3 regions of the Pseudomonas sp. GNP014 genome follow, and region 3 is predicted to be linked to each of the others. Evidence: predicted binding sites of a transcription regulator. Region 3 holds the regulator's gene; each other region holds the start of a gene.
What was found. Region 3 encodes FliA, which starts transcription of late flagellar genes. Its sites were predicted from a motif close to CTAAAGTTTNNNNNNNNNNNGCCGNTAA; they were not measured.
Positions count from the first base shown of each region.

Region 1: motA (flagellar motor stator protein MotA) is a predicted target of FliA. The motif match lies at 2,461-2,488, and genes of this name have one in related genera.
Region 2: ACXX9E_RS27765 (flagellar protein MotY) is a predicted target of FliA. The motif match lies at 1,802-1,829, and genes of this name have one in related genera.

Region 1 covers NZ_JBTGUS010000001.1:1,800,224-1,807,214, reverse strand. Annotated here, with positions in the region: gene ACXX9E_RS08155 (sterol desaturase family protein) at 1-370, opposite strand, end outside; gene motB (flagellar motor protein MotB) at 461-1,537, opposite strand; gene motA (flagellar motor stator protein MotA) at 1,541-2,392, opposite strand; gene ACXX9E_RS08140 (HDOD domain-containing protein) at 2,559-4,097, shown strand; gene rhdA (thiosulfate sulfurtransferase) at 4,140-4,964, shown strand; gene asd (archaetidylserine decarboxylase) at 4,974-5,834, shown strand; gene ACXX9E_RS08125 (cyclic-di-GMP receptor FimW-related protein) at 5,927-6,991, shown strand, end outside.
Region 2 covers NZ_JBTGUS010000001.1:6,165,856-6,172,846, reverse strand. Annotated here, with positions in the region: gene rnt (ribonuclease T) at 18-692, opposite strand; gene pyrC (dihydroorotase) at 689-1,735, opposite strand; gene ACXX9E_RS27765 (flagellar protein MotY) at 1,896-2,804, shown strand; gene ACXX9E_RS27760 (argininosuccinate synthase) at 2,934-4,151, shown strand; gene ACXX9E_RS27755 (hypothetical protein) at 4,283-4,612, opposite strand; partial or broken gene ACXX9E_RS27750 (hypothetical protein) at 4,727-4,999, opposite strand; gene ACXX9E_RS27745 (response regulator transcription factor) at 5,469-6,095, shown strand; gene ACXX9E_RS27740 (PA3496 family putative envelope integrity protein) at 6,182-6,361, opposite strand; gene nth (endonuclease III) at 6,469-6,991, opposite strand, start outside.
Region 3 covers NZ_JBTGUS010000001.1:3,003,494-3,010,484, forward strand. Annotated here, with positions in the region: gene flhF (flagellar biosynthesis GTPase FlhF) at 1-1,008, shown strand, start outside; gene fleN (flagellar synthesis regulator FleN) at 1,125-1,955, shown strand; gene fliA (RNA polymerase sigma factor FliA) at 1,952-2,692, shown strand; gene ACXX9E_RS13510 (chemotaxis response regulator CheY) at 2,860-3,231, shown strand; gene ACXX9E_RS13515 (protein phosphatase CheZ) at 3,250-4,038, shown strand; gene ACXX9E_RS13520 (chemotaxis protein CheA) at 4,075-6,351, shown strand; gene ACXX9E_RS13525 (protein-glutamate methylesterase/protein-glutamine glutaminase) at 6,401-6,991, shown strand, end outside.

The sequences.
Region 1 (6,991 bases), 1.2 Mb from region 3:
AGTCCAGACCCAGCGAGTAAGGGGTCTGCCCGATTTCGCTGACTTGCACGTTGGTGCCGCCGAGGAACACCGCCAGCCCCGATGCGACCAGCCCGGTAATCCCCAGGCGCTTGCGCTTGTTGAGCAGGATGTTCAGGGTGCCGAGGCTGAACGACAGCACCAGCCCGAGCAACAGCGTGGTGCGTGCGAACTGCTCGTCATAGACCTTGCGCAGTTCGGCGGTGGTCAGCCATTCAGGAAACAGGAAACAGAGCACCGCCAGCAGGCTCAACAGCCCGAGGGTGGCTGAAATATAGCCACTGACCCGCCCCTCACCAAATTTGAAAGGTGCGTTGCCGTGCCGTTGAAAATAGGCTTTGAGTCTTTCCATAACTGATCTTCCGTGAATGCGATAACTGCGACTGCTCATTGCGACGCAGGCAGAAACCAAAAAGCCACGGTGGCCGTGGCTTTTTGTCGGTTACTGCTTCGGCGCGACAGCCGGTGCAGTGGCCGGTGGCGCAGCGGGTGCCGGCGGCGCAGTTCCCGGCGCGGCCGGTTTCGGCGCGGCGTCGTCGAACAGGTTGAGCCGTTCGCGCAGTTCGTGCGCCGGCACCGGTTGCTGATCCGCCGGCAGCGCGTTCGGATCGACCGGTGTCGCCGGAGCGTTACCGTTCTGGCTGTCATCCGCCGGCTTGGCCGGATCGGCACCTTGCGCCCCTTCGATGGCTGCCTGAGCCTTCTTGGTCAGGACCACAATGTCGATGCGACGGTTGACCGGGTTGAACGGGTTTTCCTTGTCGAACAATGCCGACGAGGCATAACCCACCACCCGCGCCACCTGCGACTCCGGATAGCTACCGGCAACCAAGGCACGCCGGGCGGCGTTGGCGCGGTTGGCCGAGAGCTCCCAGTTACCGAAATCGCCGGTGCCGGTGTACGGCTTGGCGTCGGTGTGGCCGCTGATGCTGATCTTGTTCGGCACCGCTTTGATGGTGTCGGCCATGGCCAGCAGGATGTCTTCGAAGTACGGCTTCAGACGCGCCGAGCCCGAGTCGAACATCGGCCGGTTTTCGGCGTCCATGATCTGGATGCGCAAGCCGTTCGGGGTGATCTCGAACAGGATCTGATCCTTGAATTTCTGCAGTTGCGGGTTCTCGTCGACCTTGTTCTGCAGCTCTTGCAGCAACAGCTCCAGGCGTTCTTTCTCGACCTGCTCGGCCATGCCTTCGACCTGCTCGGTGTCGACCGTGACCTTGTCCGGTTGCGGCTGCGACTTCACTTCGGGGTTGAGGGTGTTTTCCGGCGCGAGAGTCGGCGTGCCGCCCAGATCAATGATGTATGGCGTGCCGCTTTCGGAGAAGCCGACCGGGTCCTTGAAGTAACCGGCGATGGCGATCTTCTGTTCCGGTGTGGCGGTGGACAGCAGCCACAACACCAGGAAGAACGCCATCATCGCCGTGGCGAAGTCGGCGAAGGCGATTTTCCACGCCCCGCCGTGATGCCCGCCGGCGATGCGCTTGACGCGCTTGATGATTATCGGCTGGTTATTTTCCATGACTTAACGACCGCGAACGGCTTGTTCCAGCTCGGCAAAGCTTGGACGGTGGGCCGGGTACAGCACCTTGCGACCAAACTCGACCGCCAGCGATGGCGGCATGCCGGAAGCGGAAGCCACCAGCGAGGCTTTGATCGCTTCATAGACGTTCAGCTCTTCCTTGGCATCGTGAGCCAGGGAGTGCGCCAACGGACCGAAGAAACCGTAGGCCGCGAGAATACCGAAGAAGGTACCGACCAGTGCCGCACCCACGTGCAGACCGATGGATTTCTGATCGCCTTCACCCAGCGAAGCCATGGTCACCACGATACCCAGTACCGCCGCGACGATACCGAAACCCGGCATGGCGTCGGCGATGCCGTTCACCGCATGGGACGGGTGCTCGAGGTCTTCCTTGAGGCTGTAGAGTTCCATGTCGAACAGGCCTTCCAGCTCATGCGGAGCCATGTTGCCGGAGGACATGATGCGCAGGTAATCGCAGATGAATGCGGTCATGCGCTCGTCTTTGAGCACGGCCGGGTACTTGGCGAAGATCGGGCTCGCGGCGGCGTCTTCGATGTCGCCCTCGATGGCCATCATGCCTTCGCGGCGGCTCTTGTTGAGGATCTCGTAGATCAGGCCCAGCACTTCCAGATAGAACGTGTGGCTGAAGCGCGAACTGAACATGCTCAGGGATTTCTTGAGCACGTGCATCGTCATGTAACTGGGGTTGGCCTGCAGGAATGCACCGAGGGCCGCACCACCGATGATCATCACCTCGAAGGGCTGGATCAGGGCGGCAATTTTGCCGTGGGAGAGCACGTATCCGCCGAGCACGCTCGCGAATACGACGATGATGCCGATAATTTTAGCCATAGGTAGAAAGTACTTATTTAAGTCGGGTTCAAGGTCATATTCGGAAGTTAAAAAATCTCTTCTTCTACTTATCGGCAAAACTGCGCCAGACTATAGCCAGTTCAGGCGAAAAGCCAATTTAGCCCATGCCGGGCGCGTCTACAGTCAGTGAAGATCTCGTCCAGACATGGCTAATGAAACGAACGTCCCACACGCAAAACCGACCACCCTCGAGGGCTGGGTAAAGTTGCTCGATGGCGTGCTCCTGCCCGTGCCGCAAGAGGCTCACGACAAAGTGTGCCGCGCGATCCGTGACAACCGCAGCTCGCTACGCGACATCGCCGAGCTGATGCAGGACAGCCCGGCGCTGGCCTTGAGCATCATCCGTGAGGCGAATCGTCACACCCATGGCACCATGTCCGCACCGGCGGAAAACCTCGAGGTGGCGATCAACCGTCTGGGTCTGGCGCGCACCGAAGAACTGCTGGCGCGCTTGCCGGCCCAACCGCAGATGCAGATCCCCAAGGCCCTGCGCCAACTGCAAATGATCAGCCAGCACGCCACGCAACAGGCCAATGGTTTTTTCGCCAGCCGCCTGGCGCGACTGTGGCAGGACATCCATTGGGGCAGCCTGTTGTTTCTCTCGCCGTTATGGCCACTGGCGCTGAAGTTTCCCGAGTTGCTCGAAGAATGGGAATTGCGGGTGATCCACAAGGGCGAATCGGCTCCGGTGGTCGAGAAGCAACTGTTTGGCGTGCGCCTGCTGAAGATCGCCGAGGCGCTGGTGCAAGTCTGGCACCTGCCGATCTGGGTGCAGCAAGGCTATAAATTGCTGCTCAGCGAACAGCGCGAACTGGTCAAAGTGCTGCGCATCGCCCGCGACAGCGAACACCCGTTGCGCCAGCAGAATCGCCTGGATGACGATCCGACCCTGCGTCGCTGGCTCAATCAGCCGGCCAACACCGTGCTGCTGGCCAACGGTCTGGCGTTATCGGCGCAACAGGCCTGGGACAGTCCGCACAGTGAGCGCTGGCAGTACCTGACCAGCCTGTATCTGCAAATCTCGATGGATGAAGTGCAACAGCAGTTGCACCAACAAGCCGCCAACAGCGCACGCCACCATGCGATGCCGGACCTGTGGCACCCGGCGGTGTCGCTGTTGTGGCCGTGGGGCACGCACCGTTTGCCGGCGGGCATGCTGCCTGCCGCCGCGCCGTCCGCTGAAGACCTGAGTCAGTGGCGCCGGCAATGTGCCGAATTGCTCGCCGAACCGAGCCGCTTCACCAATGCCATGAGCCTGACAGTCGCTGCCCGCGATGCTCTGGTCGCCAGCGGCATGCGCCGGGTGATGATCCTGATGGCCGATCGCACGCAGTCCAATCTGCGCGTGCACCAGACTTTCGGTTTGCCGAAAGACGCCGCCGCGCTGAATTTCGTTGTCAGCCAGAGCAAGGTGTTGCAGCGCCTGCTGGCGCAGCAGGCACAGGTGCGGATCAACCCCGAGAACAATGCACAATTTTCCGCGTTGTTGCCGCCGGGCCTGCGCTCGCTGTTTCGCGGCGAACATTTGTTCCTGCGCTCACTGGTCAACAATGGCCGGGTGATCATGATCGTCGTGGCCGACCAGGGCGGCGGGCCGTTCGCCGACATCACCGCGCAGGCGTTCGGCAAAACCGCGCAGTGCATCGAAAAAGCCCTGCACAGCTTTAGCAGCCGTGGCCGATGAGGCTGCGCTACAATCCCCCCCTTTGTGCTCTGGAGACCTCACATGTCTGACTTCTCTGGCTTGCCGCTCGTCATCGAGCCGAGCGACCTGCTCCCGCGTCTCGATTCCCCTGAACTGATTCTGGTGGATCTGACCAGCCCTGCCCGCTATGCCGAAGGTCACCTTCCCGGCGCACGTTTTGTCGACCCGAAACGCACCCAGCTCGGTCAGCCGCCAGCACCGGGATTGCTGCCGGCCAAGGCCGACCTGGAGGCGCTGTTCGGTGAACTAGGCCATCGCAAGGACGCGGTCTACGTGGTCTATGACGACGAGGGCGGCGGCTGGGCCGGGCGTTTCATCTGGCTGCTCGACGTGATTGGTCACGACAACTACCACTACGTCGACGGCGGCTTGCCGGCGTGGCTGGAAGCCGGCATGCCGATGTCGATCCAGATACCTCCCGCCGTCGGCGGCCCGGTGGCGCTGACCCTGCACGAAGAACCGACCGCCACTCGCGAATACCTGCAAAGCCGGCTCGGCGCCGCCGATCTGGCGATCTGGGATGCGCGCGGGCCGCTGGAGTATTCCGGTGAGAAGGTGCTGGCGGCCAAGGGTGGACACATTCCGGGCGCGGTCAACTTCGAATGGACCGCCGGCATGGACAAGGCACGCCAGTTGCGCATTCGCACGGACATGCCGCAGATCCTCGAAGACCTCGGGATCACCAAGGACAAAGAAATCATTACCCACTGCCAGACCCATCACCGGTCGGGCTTCACATATCTGGTGGCCAAGTCCCTCGGTTATCCGCGGGTCAAGGGCTACGCCGGTTCCTGGGGCGAATGGGGCAACCACCCTGACACGCCTGTCGAGATTCAAGGTTTTTAAGGACAACTAATGAAAGAGCGTCTGTTTATCCTCAGCCAGTACCTGCTGCCTCATCACCTGCTGTCGCGCCTGGCCGGCTGCATTGCCGAGTGCCGCGTGCGCTGGTTCAAGAATGCCTTCACCCAGTGGTTCGCCAAGCGTTATCAGGTGGACATGTCGCAAGCACTGGTCGAAGACCTGACCGCTTACGAGCACTTCAACGCGTTCTTCACCCGTGCACTGAAAGACGGCGCACGTCCGCTGGACGAAACTCCGGGCGCGATCCTCAGCCCGGCCGACGGTGCGGTCAGCCAGCTCGGCCCGATCGAACACGGTCGGGTGTTCCAGGCCAAGGGCCACAGCTTCAGCGTGCTGGAACTGCTCGGCGGTGATACGGCCAATGCTGCTCCGTTCATGGGCGGCGATTTCGCCACCATCTACCTGTCGCCGAAGGACTACCACCGCGTGCACATGCCGCTGGCCGGCACCCTGCGCGAGATGGTCTACATCCCGGGCCGGATCTTCTCGGTCAACCAGACCACCGCGGAAAACGTTCCGGAGCTGTTCGCCCGCAACGAGCGTGTGGCGTGCATCTTCGACACCGAGCGCGGGCCGATGGCCGTGGTGCTGGTCGGCGCGATGATCGTCGCTTCGATCGAAACCGTGTGGGCCGGTCTGGTCACCCCGCCGAAGCGCGAGCTGAAAACCTTCCGCTACGACGAAGCCGCCCGCGCACCGATCCATCTGGAAAAAGGCGCCGAACTGGGCCGCTTCAAGCTGGGTTCGACCGCAATCGTGCTGTTCGGGCCGGATCAAGTGAAATGGGCTGAAGAACTGGTCGCCGGTTCGCCAGTACAAATGGGCCAGGCTCTGGCACTGCCAACGGCCTGATATCTCCGCGCTCTCCCTGTAGGAGCTACCGAAGGCTCTTACAGGGTTTGCCGTCGCGACAGACCCCGTTTTTTACTGCTATGGTTTTTGGCATGAGCCAGACCATCGCCCCGCCGCCACTTCGCGCCCCTGCCCCGACGCAATCGCGCCTGTCGTTTTGCGAAGCCTCCCCGCGCGACTTCAAGCGCTGGATCGCCGGCCTGCCCAAGGCCAACATCGGCGAAACCGCCCGCCAGTTGTATCAAGGCCTGGGCGAACTCAATCAGTTGCTCACCCCCAGCGACAATCGCCTGCAACTGCTGGAGTTGCTGCGCCCCGAGGTGTATTTCGTCTGCCAGCATCTGGAGCGGCAGTTTCTGCATCAGGCGATCATGCTCGACGAGCGTTCGCGCAAGATCAACAACCTGTGTCAGGCGCTGCAAAGTCATCTGGCGATTGGCTACAAACAGATCGTGCTGCGCATCACCCCGAAATACGGCAAGGATCGCGCGACTCTGCTCAGCACTGCCCTGCAACGGGCGGCACATGCGCTCAAGGGGCAACTGGTACGCGCCACGCAGCTGTACAGTCCGGCACCGGAGCAGTTGTGGTTCGAGTTGCACCAGCTCTATCGCAGCGCCTGTGAACTGCAGCTTCAGCACAAGCGCGTGCATGACGACCTCGCCAGCCTGACGCCCGAGCTGAGCCTTGAACAGACCTACATCGCCGCGTTGTTGCTGGGCAGTGCGCGTTGCAATCAGTTGCGGCAGAACCAGATCGCCCGCCTGGCCGAGGTGCTGGAGCCGTGGAGCGCGTTGCTCAAACTGCATCCCGGGCGTCCGGACGATGGCCTGTTTGCGGTCAGCGCAGAACTCGATGTCGGGCCGCGTTATCGCAGTATGTTTCGCCGCGAACAACAGGCCGGACTGCTCGGCTTCGATCCGCAGCCGCTGGTGAATGCCGTCGAGGCGCACCTGCTGCGGCAGGACACATCGCCGCCGTTGCAAGTGCCCAACGGCATGAGTCAGGACACCCTGCAACACTTGCATGCCACGTGGGGACAGGCCGCCGAGCGCAGTTTTCAGCGCAGCGTTGGCCAGGGCAACCTGACCGTGTGCGTCGGCATGAGCGCGCTGCATTTCTACCTCGGTGGCGAACGCACATTCAGCGAATTGCTC
Region 2 (6,991 bases), 3.2 Mb from region 3:
GATTTGCCCGACGAGGATCAGTCGTCGAAGTCTTCCCAGCCGCCCATCTGTTTCCAGCGGTTTACGATCCCGCAGAACAGTTCAGCGGTTTTCTCGGTGTCGTAACGTGCCGAGTGCGCTTCACGACCGTCGAAGTCGATATCGGCCGCCTGACAGGCCTTGGCCAATACGGTTTGACCGTAAGCCAGACCGGCCAGTGTTGCCGTGTCGAAACTGGAGAACGGATGAAACGGGTTGCGCTTCATGTCCAGGCGCGCAACGGCCGCATTCAGGAAGCCAAGGTCGAAGCTGCTGTTGTGGCCGACCAGGATCGCCCGCTTGCAGCCATTGGCCTTCAATGCCTTGCGAATGCCACGGAAGATGTCGGTCAGCGCGGTTTCTTCGCTGACGGCCATGCGCAACGGGTGATCGAGCTTGATCCCGGTGAACTCCAGCGCCGCCGCTTCGATGTTGGCGCCTTCGAATGGCTCGACACGGAAGAAGTAGGTGTGATCCGGATAAACGAAACCCTTTTCATCCATGGCGATGGTGGTCGCGGCAATCTCCAGCAACGCATCGGTGGCCGAGTTGAAGCCACCGGTTTCTACGTCGACGACAACCGGCAGGTAACCGCGAAAGCGTGCTGCCATCGGGTGACGGGAACCGCCGCCACCTTGACCGTCCAGTTCATCGTCGAAATGGTCTTCACTCACGCGTGTTCCTCCAGCAGGCGCCAGCGCAGTTTTTCACCGGCGCGCAGCGGGATAACGTTCAGCTCGCCAAACGGCAGGCTGGTCGGGGCGGTCCATTCTTCGCGAACCAGGGTGATGCGGTCGGTGTTCGCCGGCAGGCCGTAGAAGCGCGGGCCGTTGAGGCTGGCGAAGGCTTCGAGCTTGTCCAGCGCATTGCGCTGTTCGAAGGCTTCAGCATACAACTCGATGGCGGCGTACGCGGTGTAGCAGCCAGCGCAGCCGCAGGCGGCTTCCTTGGCGTGCTGGGCGTGCGGCGCCGAGTCGGTGCCGAGGAAGAACTTTGCGCTGCCGCTGGTGGCGGCGTCGAGCAGGGCTTCCTGGTGCGTATTGCGCTTGAGGATCGGCAGGCAATAGAAGTGCGGCCGAATTCCGCCCACCAGCATGTGGTTGCGGTTGTACAGCAGGTGATGCGCGGTGATGGTCGCGCCGACGTTGGCCGAAGCCTCGTTGACGAACTGCACGGCGTCGCCGGTGGTGATGTGTTCGAACACCACTTTGAGCGTCGGGAAACGCTCGACCACACGGCGCATGTGCTCATCAATGAAAATCTTTTCGCGGTCGAAGACGTCGACATCGCCACGCGTGACTTCACCGTGGATCAGCAACGGCATGCCGACTTCAGCCATCGCTTCCAGCACTGGGAAGATCTTGTCGATGCTGGTTACGCCGGAATCGGAGTTGGTGGTCGCGCCGGCCGGGTACAGTTTGGCGGCATGCACGAAACCGCTGGCCTTGGCTTCACGAATTTCTTCGGGCTGGGTGCGGTCGGTGAGGTACAGCACCATCAGCGGTTCGAAGCGACTGCCGGCCGGGCGGGCGGCGAGAATCCGCTGGCGATAGCCGTCGGCTTCAGCGGCGTTGCGCACCGGTGGTACCAGGTTGGGCATGATGATTGCGCGGCCAAAGGTGCGCGCAACATCGGCAACGGTATTGGTCAACACGGCACCATCGCGAAGATGAATGTGCCAGTCGTCGGGACGCAGCAGGGTCAGGCGGTCGGACATGAGGGAATTCCAGGCGGGTCAAACTGAGGGGAATGCTACCGGAAAAGACTCTTGCAGGCACTCGCTATCAAGTTTTGCCGGAACCTTCCGATATCCCGAAGGTATGCCGTAAACATAGTGTGAATCGGTCTTTGTGTTACAGAAGCCAATGGAGCCTCCCGTGCGCCAGCGATATTTAGCCTTGCTCAGTGTGTTTGCCAGCCTCCCCGCGATGGCGCTCACCTACCAGACGCGTCTGGAGAACATTGAGTGGACGGTCGAGGGTGACAAGTTCGAGTGCCGTCTGACCCAGCCGATCACCGATTTCGGCTCGGGCCAGTTCGTGCGCAAGGCCGGCGAGCAGGCGATTTTTCGTCTGAATGCCTACAACGCCATGCTCGGCGGCGGTTCGGCGACCTTGCTCGCGGCGGCCGCGCCGTGGCAGCCGGGGCGTAACGACATCTATCTGGGCAGCGTCCGGATCGGAACTGGCAACGTGCTGTTCAACAGTTCGCAGTCTCAGGCCGGCGGGCTGATCAACGGTTTGCTCGACGGTCGCAGCCCGGTGGTGCGCCGTGCGTCCGGCGATGGCCGGGTGTCTGAAGTGCGCCTGCTGCCCGTCAAGTTCAGCAAGGCGTTCAACGACTACCAGACCTGTGTGGCGAAGTTGCTGCCGCAGAATTTCGATCAGATCAAGCAGTCGCAGATCGGCTTCCCCGGCGAAGGCACGGATCTGGACGCTGCTGCCAAGGCCAAGCTGCAAGTGATGCTGGAGTACATGAAGGCTGATCCGACGGTCAATCACATCGAGCTCGATGGCCATTCGGACAACAGCGGCAACCGCCTGACCAATCGCGAGTTGTCGCGTCGTCGCGCATTGGCGGTGGTGGATTTCTTCAAGGCCAACGGCATCGCCGAATCGCAGATCACCGTGCGGTTCCACGGTGAGCAATACCCGCTGGTGCCCAACACCAATGCGGCCAACCGGGCGAAGAATCGTCGGGTAGCGGTGAAACTGGCCCGGGTGGCAACGCCCTCCGTACCGGCGCCCCAGGCCAGCACGCCAGCCAGCACTGCAGCAACTTCCTGACCCGCCGGTCATCGTCGCGCTCTCGACAGAATCTGTCGCTTTGTCGTCTTAAGCTGTCGCGCCTCTGTAAATTATCGCGTTTGAGCGGTAGACTCCTCGGCTTTCCGTAGAACCCCGTGGAGTGATGGCATGGCGGACGTAAACAAGGTCGTTCTGGCGTATTCCGGCGGCCTGGACACTTCGGTGATCCTCAAGTGGCTGCAGGATACTTATAACTGTGAAGTGGTGACGTTCACCGCTGATCTCGGTCAAGGCGAAGAGGTCGAGCCGGCCCGCGCCAAGGCTCAGGCCATGGGCGTCAAAGAAATCTACATCGACGATCTGCGCGAAGAGTTCGTGCGTGATTTCGTGTTCCCGATGTTCCGCGCCAACACCGTTTACGAAGGCGAGTACCTGCTGGGTACTTCCATCGCACGCCCGCTGATCGCCAAACGTCTGATCGAAATCGCCAACGAAACCGGCGCCGACGCCATTTCCCATGGCGCTACCGGCAAGGGTAACGACCAGGTGCGTTTCGAACTGGGTGCCTACGCACTCAAGCCAGGCGTGAAAGTGATTGCTCCTTGGCGTGAGTGGGACCTGTTGTCCCGCGAGAAACTGATGGACTACGCCGAGAAGCACGCGATCCCGATCGAGCGTCACGGCAAGAAAAAATCCCCGTACTCGATGGATGCCAACCTGCTGCACATCTCCTATGAAGGCGGCGTGCTGGAAGACACCTGGACCGAGCACGAAGAAGACATGTGGCGCTGGACCGTCTCCCCGGAGAAGGCTCCCGACACCCCGCAATACCTGGAACTGACCTACCGTAACGGCGACATCGTTGCGCTGGACGGCGTCGAAATGACCCCGGCCACCGTATTGGCAACGCTGAACAAGATCGGTGGCGCTCACGGTATCGGTCGTCTCGACATCGTCGAAAACCGGTATGTCGGCATGAAGTCCCGTGGTTGCTACGAAACCCCGGGCGGCACCATCATGCTGCGCGCTCACCGCGCCATCGAGTCGATCACCCTGGACCGCGAAGTCGCTCACCTCAAAGACGAGCTGATGCCGAAATACGCCAGCCTGATCTACACCGGCTACTGGTGGAGCCCTGAGCGTCTGATGCTGCAACAGATGATCGACGCTTCGCAGGTCAACGTGAACGGTGTGGTTCGTCTGAAGCTGTACAAGGGCAACGTCATCGTGACTGGCCGCAAGTCCGACGATTCGCTGTTCGATGCCAACATCGCGACCTTCGAAGAAGACGGCGGTGCTTACAACCAGGCCGACGCGGCGGGCTTCATCAAGCTCAACGCGCTGCGCATGCGCATTGCGGCCAACAAGGGTCGCAAGTTGTTCTGATTCTTTCAGAACGCTGTGCAATGAAAAGGCGGGCTTGTCGTTAAGACAGGCCCGCCTTTTTTATTGAATGCTGTGTCTTGCGCGTATCGGGCGATCTCTGGCGCACTCTCGCAATGGACGTGCTCCATCCTTCAAACCCGCCCCAACAGCGTGATCGCTTGTGAGCACACGTTGTAAACAATATAGGGCGTCGCGCCCGTGTCCTTCTTCGCCGGTTTGATCGGCAGTAACGCGTTTTGTGTCAGGAAAACATCCGACACATGATTGCTTATAAGGACGATGACCCGGTCGGTTTTTTTGTCGGTGTGGTGGATTTTTTCCAGAATCGCCGTGATCTCTTTCGTCGTGTCGAGATTCCGTATGTCGATCATGTGCAGGCTGCGTAGGGCCGTGGTCAACTGAATGATGTGCTGAACAACAGGTCCCGAGGATACGCTGTCACCTGACGGCGGATCGGCCACGTTGTGGGCTCTGCACTTGTCCTTGCATGGGCTGGTTTGAGGGTGACCGGACAGTATGCAACTTGAAAACCCTGAAATACCTTGGGCACGCAGTTCTCGCGAAGATGGATTTCGTCTGGAGTTGCGCTCGCTGTTTTCTATGGCTTTTAAAAAGCTTTCATCTTTATTGAAGTCGGATGGGGAATACAGTGAGCGGTGGTTGAAGTTTAAAGTCAGAAAGAAAAGAAATAACAAGTAGAACGGGAATATGACGAGAAATCACACGTAAAACTCACGATCTTCATTGCCAAGAAATGGCAGGGACACAGCAGCCGATGTTTCCGAAATGGCTGCGAATATAGCGATGACCGTCATCGGGTTGGTAATTCTGCTCTTGATTTTTAACATGATCGTGCTCTTGTGGTTGTAGGTTTTCATTGTTTTGTGAGTTGTTGGCGGCTTTTTTGTTGCAAGGGCTTGCTCTTGGTTATAACAAAATTATTTTCCGAAGTATAAATACCCGTGCTCTGAATGTTTGTAAGTTATTGACGATACGCGGCTGTTTTAAGTGGCGGGCACCATAACTTTTTATTTCTATATGCTGCGATGCGGAGTGTGATGCCTGCCACGACAGACGCTCGCGTTGCTAGCGCAGCGCTGGCTGGCAAGCAGCGCACGCCGTTACAGATTCAAGCCGAGAGTGTCCGTTGAGGCGTCGGATTTTTAGATGAGGAAAGGATTTTTGTGGGATTTATCCTCATTGGCTGTAGGGAATGTCTCTGGATGCAAGTGCGTGTGAAACTTGGCATGCCACGGGACAAGTGGCTGGGATATTGTGCGTGTTCAAAAAATTCGAACAGCGAAACTGGACTTGCCCATGAATAAAGTGCTGATCGTGGATGATCACCCCGTCATTCGTCTTGCGGTACGTATGCTGATGGAACGTCATGGCTATGAAGTCATCGCGGAAACTGATAACGGTGTGGATGCATTGCAACTTGCTCGCGACCAGATGCCGGATATTGTCATTCTGGATATTGGTATTCCGAAACTTGATGGCCTGGAAGTTATCGCGCGCCTGACTTCAACGGCCATGCCTGTCAAGGTTCTCGTATTGACGTCACAGGCACCCGGACACTTTTCAATGCGCTGCATGCAATCGGGGGCGGCGGGTTATGTGTGTAAACAGCAGGACCTCACCGAGTTGCTCAGTGCAATCAAGGCAGTGTTGTCGGGCTACAGCTATTTTCCCAATCAGGCGCTGCACACCGTGCGCACCAGTCTGGGCAACGCCAGTGAAGCCGATATGGTGGATCGCCTGTCCGGTCGGGAAATGATGGTCTTGCAACAGTTGGCGCGGGGAAAGACCAACAAGGAAATTGCCGATGGCATGTTTTTAAGCAACAAGACGGTGAGCACTTACAAGACCCGCCTGTTGCTCAAGCTCAATGCCCGCTCACTGGTCGATCTGATCGAGTTGGCGCAGCGTAACGGACTTGTCTGAGTGGCGTCACTGACGTGATCATGGGCCGATCGAATTCAGCGAGTCGCAGAAAATGAAAAGCCTCCGTATCGGGAGGCTCTCAAATGTCAGAGATCAAAATCGTAATCAGCCAATTGCTTTTGCAGTCGGCGCTCCTCAAGCAGGTTGTCGATAGTGCGGCGTTTGCTCAGATTGGTTTTGGCGACCTCGACCACCGGTTCGGTGTCGTCGGTTTCCGCAGCAGTAAATTCGTCATCTACATCCAGTTGTTCTTTACTGTCAGTCATAAGGTTAACTCCAGGCTAAGACTGCCTTTGGCGCTCCTTATATCGACATTCCTGCTGTGGGTAAAAAAGATTTTTTCAATCGGTGAATCAGTAAAACCAATAGCCACTCAATCGTCCGATGTTTTGTGTTTGTACTCGCACAGATCTTCGATCCGGCAACTGCCACAGCGCGGCTTGCGGGCGAGACACACGTAGCGACCGTGCAAAATCAGCCAGTGGTGAGAATCCAGCAGGTAGTCTTTGGGTACAAACTTCATCAGCTTCTTTTCCACCTCAACCACATTTTTCCCCGGAGCGATGCCGGTGCGATTGCTGACACGAAAAATGTGCGTGTCGACCGCCATGGTCAATTGCCGAAAAGCGGTATTGAGCACCACGTTGGCGGTCTTGCGGCCCACGCCGGGCAGGGCTTCCAGCTCTTCACGGGTTTGCGGGACTTCACCATTGTGCAGTTCGACCAGCATGCGGCAGGTCTCGATCACGTTCTTGGCTTTGCTGTTGTAGAGGCCGATGGTCTTGATGTATTCGGACAGCCCTTCGACACCCAGGGCGTGGATCGCTGCCGGGGTATTGGCAACGGGGAAGAGCCTGGCCGTGGCCTTGTTCACGCCAACGTCCGTCGACTGCGCC
Region 3 (6,991 bases):
GAGCCGGCCTACACCGCTCCGGCGCGTCCGGCCCCGGCACCTGCGCAGTCCTCCGGCGGTGTCGACCCGCGTGCGCTGGACTCGATGCGCTTCGAATTGAACAGCCTGCGCGAACTGATGGAAGTGCAGCTTGGCACCCTGGCCTGGAATCAGCTGCAAGGCAGCCGCCCGGCGCAGGCCAATCTGTATCGCCGTCTGCAGCGCATCGGCCTGTCCGGCCCGCTGTCGCGCGATCTGCTGTCGATGATCACCGATATCGAAGAGCCGCGTCAGGCCTGGCGCATGTTGCTCGCGCATCTGGCGCGGATGATTGCCGTGCCGGAAGTCGAGCCGCTGGAAGAGGGCGGGGTGATTGCGATGGTCGGCCCGGCCGGCATGGGCAAGACCACCACGCTGGCCAAACTGGCCGCGCGTTATGTGCTCAAATACGGCGCGCACAACGTGGCGCTGGTGAGCATGGACAGCTTCCGCATCGGTGCACAGGAACAGCTCAAGACCCTCGGGCGGATTCTCAATGTGCCGGTGACGCACGTTGATCCGGGCCAGTCGCTGGTGCAGGCGCTGGATCCGTTGCTGCGCAAACGCGTGGTGCTGATTGATACTGCCGGCCTGCAAGCCAGCGATCCGGCCCTGCGCATGCAGCTGGAAAGTCTGGCCGGGCGCGGTATCCGTTCAAAAAATTATCTGGTGCTGGCAACCACCAGCCAGAAACAGGTTCTAACCGCCGCTTATCACAGTTACAAGCGTTGCGGGCTTGCCGGGTGCATCCTGACTAAACTGGATGAAACGGCCAGCCTTGGCGAAGTGTTGAGCCTGGCGATCAGTCATGAATTGCCGGTCGCGTACCTGACCGATGGCCCACGGATTCCGGATGATCTGCATCTGCCGCGCCGTCATCAACTGGTCAGCCGCGCCGTCAGCGTGCAAATGCAGGAAGAACCCAGCGAAGAAGCCATGGCTGACATGTTCGCTGATATCTATCACAGCCCGACCAAGCAGGTAGGCTGAGGTATTCATGAACAGTTTTTGTACCTACATCGATGGCCTGCCATGCATTGTTCCGGTTGTGAACGCGCAGCCAGTAATGTGGCCTCCGTCTATGCAAGACAAGGTAAAGAAATAACATGGGCAGCATGCATCCCGTACAGGTGATCGCGGTGACCGGCGGCAAAGGTGGCGTCGGCAAGACTAACGTGTCAGTGAACTTGTCTCTGGCGCTGGCAGAGCTTGGCCGTCGGGTCATGCTGCTGGACGCCGACCTGGGGCTGGCGAACGTCGACGTTCTGCTGGGACTGACCCCCAAACGTACTTTGGCCGACGTGATCGAAGGCCGCTGCGAGCTGCGCGACGTCCTGTTGCAGGGCCCCGGCGGGATCCGCATCGTGCCGGCCGCTTCCGGCACCCAGAGCATGGTGCACCTGAGCCCGGCGCAGCACGCCGGCCTGATTCAGGCGTTCAGCGACATCGGCGACAATCTCGACGTGCTGGTGATCGACACCGCTGCGGGTATTGGTGACTCGGTAGTCAGTTTTGTACGCGCCGCGCAGGAAGTGTTGCTGGTGGTCTGCGACGAGCCGACGTCCATTACCGACGCCTACGCGCTTATCAAACTGCTCAACCGCGATTACGGCATGAACCGCTTCCGCGTGCTGGCCAACATGGCCCAGAGCCCGCAGGAAGGGCGCAACCTGTTCGCCAAGTTGACCAAGGTCACGGATCGCTTCCTTGACGTGGCCCTACAATACGTCGGCGCCGTGCCTTACGACGAAAGCGTGCGTAAGGCGGTGCAGAAGCAGCGTGCGGTCTATGAAGCCTTTCCGCGTTCCAAGTGCGCCCTGGCGTTCAAGGCCATCGCCCAGAAGGTCGACACCTGGCCGCTGCCGGCGAACCCGCGCGGCCACCTGGAATTTTTCGTCGAGCGCCTCGTGCAGCAAACGGCAGGACCAGTGCTATGACCGCCAGCGGTATGAATTACTACAAGAAGTCGGCACGCGACGCGCAATACGAGTTGATCGAGCGTTACGCGCCACTGGTCAAACGCATTGCCTACCACTTGCTGGCACGCTTGCCGGCCAGTGTGCAGGTCGAAGACCTGATTCAGGCCGGCATGATCGGTCTGCTCGAAGTCTCGACCAAATACGACGCCAGCAAAGGCGCCAGTTTCGAAACGTACGCGGGCATTCGAATCCGCGGCGCGATGCTCGATGAAGTCCGTAAAGGGGACTGGGCGCCACGCTCGGTTCACCGCAACACCCGTATGGTCAGCGACGCAATTCGGGCAATTGAAGCTAAAACCGGCCGTGATGCTAAAGATCACGAGGTTGCGGCCGAACTCCAATTGAGTCTCGACGATTACTACGGGATTTTGAATGACACCCTGGGCAGCCGCCTGTTCAGTTTCGACGACCTGTTGCAGGACGGCGAACACGAAGGGCTGCACGAGGATGGCGCCAGTGCTCATCTTGAGCCGTCACGCGATCTGGAAGATGAACGTTTCCAGGCCGCACTGGCGGACGCGATTGCCAATTTGCCGGAGCGTGAGCGACTGGTGTTGGCGCTGTACTACGACGAAGAGCTGAACCTCAAGGAAATCGGTGAAGTCCTTGGCGTCAGTGAGTCGCGGGTCAGCCAGTTACACAGCCAGTGCGCGGCCCGCTTGCGGGGGCGTTTGGGGGAGTGGCGAGCGCGCTGAAGGCAGTGTGGGGACACTGCGAACGAGGCTGGTGCGGTGATGAACGGCACCGGTCTTGCTCTGTTGTGCTCCAGACAGTCTTCGAGTGCTACGCCGGATTGATTGAAATGGCGCGTCCAGGTGCTGGGCGCGTTTAAGACTGCTTGGAGGTCGAATTGGACAAGAACATGAAAATCCTCATCGTTGATGACTTCTCAACGATGCGGCGGATCATCAAGAACCTGCTGCGTGATCTGGGGTTCACCAACACCGTCGAGGCCGACGATGGCACCACTGCCATTCCGGTGCTCAACAGCGGAAGCATCGACTTTCTGGTAACGGACTGGAACATGCCGGGCATGACCGGTATCGACCTGCTGCGCCACGTGCGTGCCGATGAAAAACTCAAGCACCTGCCGGTGCTGATGGTGACGGCAGAAGCCAAGCGTGAGCAGATCATCGAAGCGGCCCAGGCCGGTGTGAACGGCTACGTGGTCAAACCTTTCACGGCTCAGGCGCTGAAAGAAAAAATCGAGAAGATTTTCGAACGCATCGGCTGATGAACGCGCGGGGGAGCTATGGAGCATAACGAATCTTCACAGGGCGATTTCGAGTCGACCCTGAAAAAACACGCGGTCGAACTGGTCGAGAGCCTTGAAAAAGGCAGGTTCGGCGACGCTGTGCAACTGATCCATGAGCTCAATCAGACCCGTGACCGCGGCCTGTATCAGGAAGTGGGCAAGCTCACGCGCGAACTGCACAGTGCGATCGTCAACTTCCAGATTGATCCGCACATGCCGCAGGCCGAGGAAGTGTCGCAAATCACCGACGCCACCGAACGCCTGGGCTATGTGGTCAAGCTGACTGAAGCCGCGGCCAACCGCACCATGGATCTGGTGGAAAGCGCCACCCCGGTGGTCAATGGCCTGGCTGACGAAGCCCAGGCCCTGAGCACCGATTGGGGTCGCTTCATGCGTCGCGAGGTCGGGGCTGAAGAGTTCCGCGAACTGGCGCGTCGGGTCGACGGTTTTCTGTCGCGCAGCAGCACGGACAACCGTGCGGTGTCGAGCAACCTCAACGACATCCTGCTGGCCCAGGATTACCAGGACCTGACCGGTCAGGTGATCAAGCGCGTGACCCAACTGGTCACCGAAGTCGAAAGCAATTTGCTCAAACTCGTGCTCATGGCCAGTCAGGTGGACCGCTTTGCGGGCATCGAACATGACCGCGCCGCGATGCTTGCAGAAAAAGATCCACAAAAACATCTCTCGCAGGGTGAAGGTCCGCAGATTCATGCCGATAAACGAGAAGACGTTGTGTCCGGTCAGGACGATGTGGACGATTTGCTATCCAGCCTTGGATTTTGAGTTTTAGGTTTTTAGACCTGTAGGAGCACCCCATTAATGAGCTTCGGCGCCGATGAAGAGATCCTTCAGGATTTCCTGGTTGAGGCCGGCGAGATTCTTGAGCAACTGTCCGAACAACTGGTTGAGCTGGAAAGCCGCCCGGATGATGCAGATCTGCTCAACGCAATTTTTCGCGGTTTCCATACTGTAAAAGGGGGCGCCGGCTTCCTTCAGCTCAACGAGCTGGTGGAGTGCTGTCACATCGCCGAAAACGTGTTCGACATCCTGCGCAAGGGTGAACGCCGCGTTGATGCCGAACTGATGGACGTGGTGCTCGAAGCACTGGACGCGGTGAACAGCATGTTCAGCGAAGTCCGTGAACGTGCCCCGATCACCGCCGCCACCCCGGAACTGCTGGCCGCGCTGGCGCGTCTGGCCGAGCCGCAAACGGCCGATGAAGCCCCGGCTTCACCGGTGGCCGAGATGATCGAAGAACTGGTCGTCGAAGGCGATTCCGGCGATTCGGGCGACATCACCGATAACGAATTCGAACAACTGCTGGACTCGCTGAACGCCGTCAAGGCCGAAGCCGAAGCCCCGGTCGTTGCTGCGCCGGTGCAAACTGCCGAAGCGGCCGCCAGCGATGAAATCACCGATGCCGAGTTCGAGTCGCTGCTCGATCAGTTGCACGGCAAAGGCCAGTTCGCACCTGACGCCGTTGCACCGACGGCAGCGCCTGCGGCCCCAGCGGCGGGCGACAGCTCGGACATCACCGACGACGAATTCGAAGCACTGCTTGATCAGTTGCACGGCAAGGGCAACTTCGCCGTGGAAGCGCTGGAGTCGGCGATCGCCTCGGCACCGGCGGCACCTGCCGCACCGGTAGCCGCTGCTGCCGGCAGCGACCTGATCAGCGATCACGAGTTCGAATCGCTGCTCGACGAGCTGCACGGCAAAGGCAAGTTCGATGCAAGCGCTGCGACGGCCGGCTCCGCGTCGACAGTCGCCGCGCCTGCCGCCAAGGCTGCAGCGGCTCCGGCCGCCGCGCCGAAGGCCGCTGCCAAGCCTGAGCCAAAAGCTGAAACGCCAAAACCGGCTGCCGCTGCTGCACCGGCGCCGGCTCGTGCTCCAGCAACTCCGCCACCGGAAAAACCGGCGAGCGAAGCCGAGACCACCGTGCGAGTCGACACCGCGCGTCTCGACGAAATCATGAACATGGTCGGCGAGCTGGTGCTGGTGCGTAACCGCCTGGTGCGCCTGGGTCTCAACAGCGGCGACGAAGCCATGTCCAAGGCCGTGTCGAACCTCGACGTGGTCACGGCTGACTTGCAGACCGCGGTGATGAAGACCCGGATGCAGCCGATCAAGAAGGTCTTCGGGCGCTTCCCGCGTCTGGTTCGCGACCTCGCGCGTCAGCTCAAGAAAGAGATCAACCTGGAACTGGTGGGTGAAGAAACCGACCTCGACAAAAACCTTGTCGAGGCCCTGGCCGACCCGCTGGTCCACTTGGTGCGCAACGCTGTCGACCACGGCATCGAGTCGCCGGAAGAACGCGAAGCGTCGGGCAAGGCCCGTGGCGGTCGCGTGGTGCTGGCGGCCGAGCAGGAAGGCGACCACATCCTGTTGTCGATCTCCGACGACGGCAAGGGCATGGACCCGAACGTCCTGCGTTCGATCGCGGTAAAACGCGGTGTGATGGACAAGGACGCGGCCGATCGCCTGAGCGATACCGAGTGCTACAACCTGATCTTCGCCCCGGGTTTCTCGACCAAGACCGAGATCTCCGATGTGTCCGGCCGCGGTGTCGGCATGGACGTGGTGAAGACCAAGATTTCCCAGCTCAACGGTTCGATCAACATCTACTCGACCAAGGGCCAGGGTTCGAAGATCGTCATCAAGGTGCCGCTGACCCTGGCGATCATGCCGACGCTGATGGTGATGCTTGGCAATCAGGCGTTCGCGTTCCCGCTGGTCAACGTCAACGAAATCTTCCACCTCGACCTGTCGACCACCAACGTCGTCGACGGTCAGGAAGTGGTGATCGTGCGGGACAAGGCGTTGCCGTTGTTCTACCTCAAGCGCTGGCTGGTCAGCTCCGCCGCTCACGAAGAGCAGCGCGAAGGCCATGTGGTGATCCTTTCGGTGGGCACCCAGCGGATCGGCTTCGTCGTCGATCAACTGGTCGGCCAGGAAGAAGTGGTCATCAAGCCATTGGGCAAAATGCTGCAGGGCACTCCGGGCATGTCCGGCGCCACCATCACCGGTGACGGCCGCATCGCGCTGATCCTCGATGTTCCTAGCATGCTCAAGCGTTACGCCGCACGGCGTATTTGAATCCGGGGCAGCGGGGCGACAACGTCCCGCTGCACCTAATGGAGTGTTTATGGCAGTCAAAGTCCTGGTGGTGGACGATTCGGGTTTTTTCCGCCGCCGCGTCTCGGAAATTCTTTCAGCGGATCCGAGCATTCAGGTGGTCGGCACCGCAACCAACGGTAAAGAGGCGATTGATCAGGCCCTGGCGCTCAAGCCGGACGTGATCACCATGGACTACGAGATGCCGATGATGGATGGCATCACGGCAGTGCGGCACATCATGCAGCGCTGCCCGACCCCGGTGTTGATGTTCTCCTCGCTGACCCACGAAGGCGCCCGGGTAACCCTGGATGCGCTGGACGCCGGCGCGGTGGATTTCCTGCCGAAGAATTTTGAAGACATCTCGCGTAACCCGGAGAAGGTCAAGCAACTGCTGTGCGAGAAGGTCCATAGCATCTCGCGCAGTAATCGTCGTTTCAGTGCCTACAGTGCGCCGGCTCCGGCCGCTGCACCGACGCCTGCGCCAGCTCCGGCGGCATCGAGCTTCAGCAGCCACGGCACCAGTGCTCCGGCTCGCCCGGCACCGGCGCCTGCTCCGGCGCGCGCTCCGGCCGCCAGCGCTTCGTCGCCGGCACCGAAACGCAAAGCCTACAAATTGGTC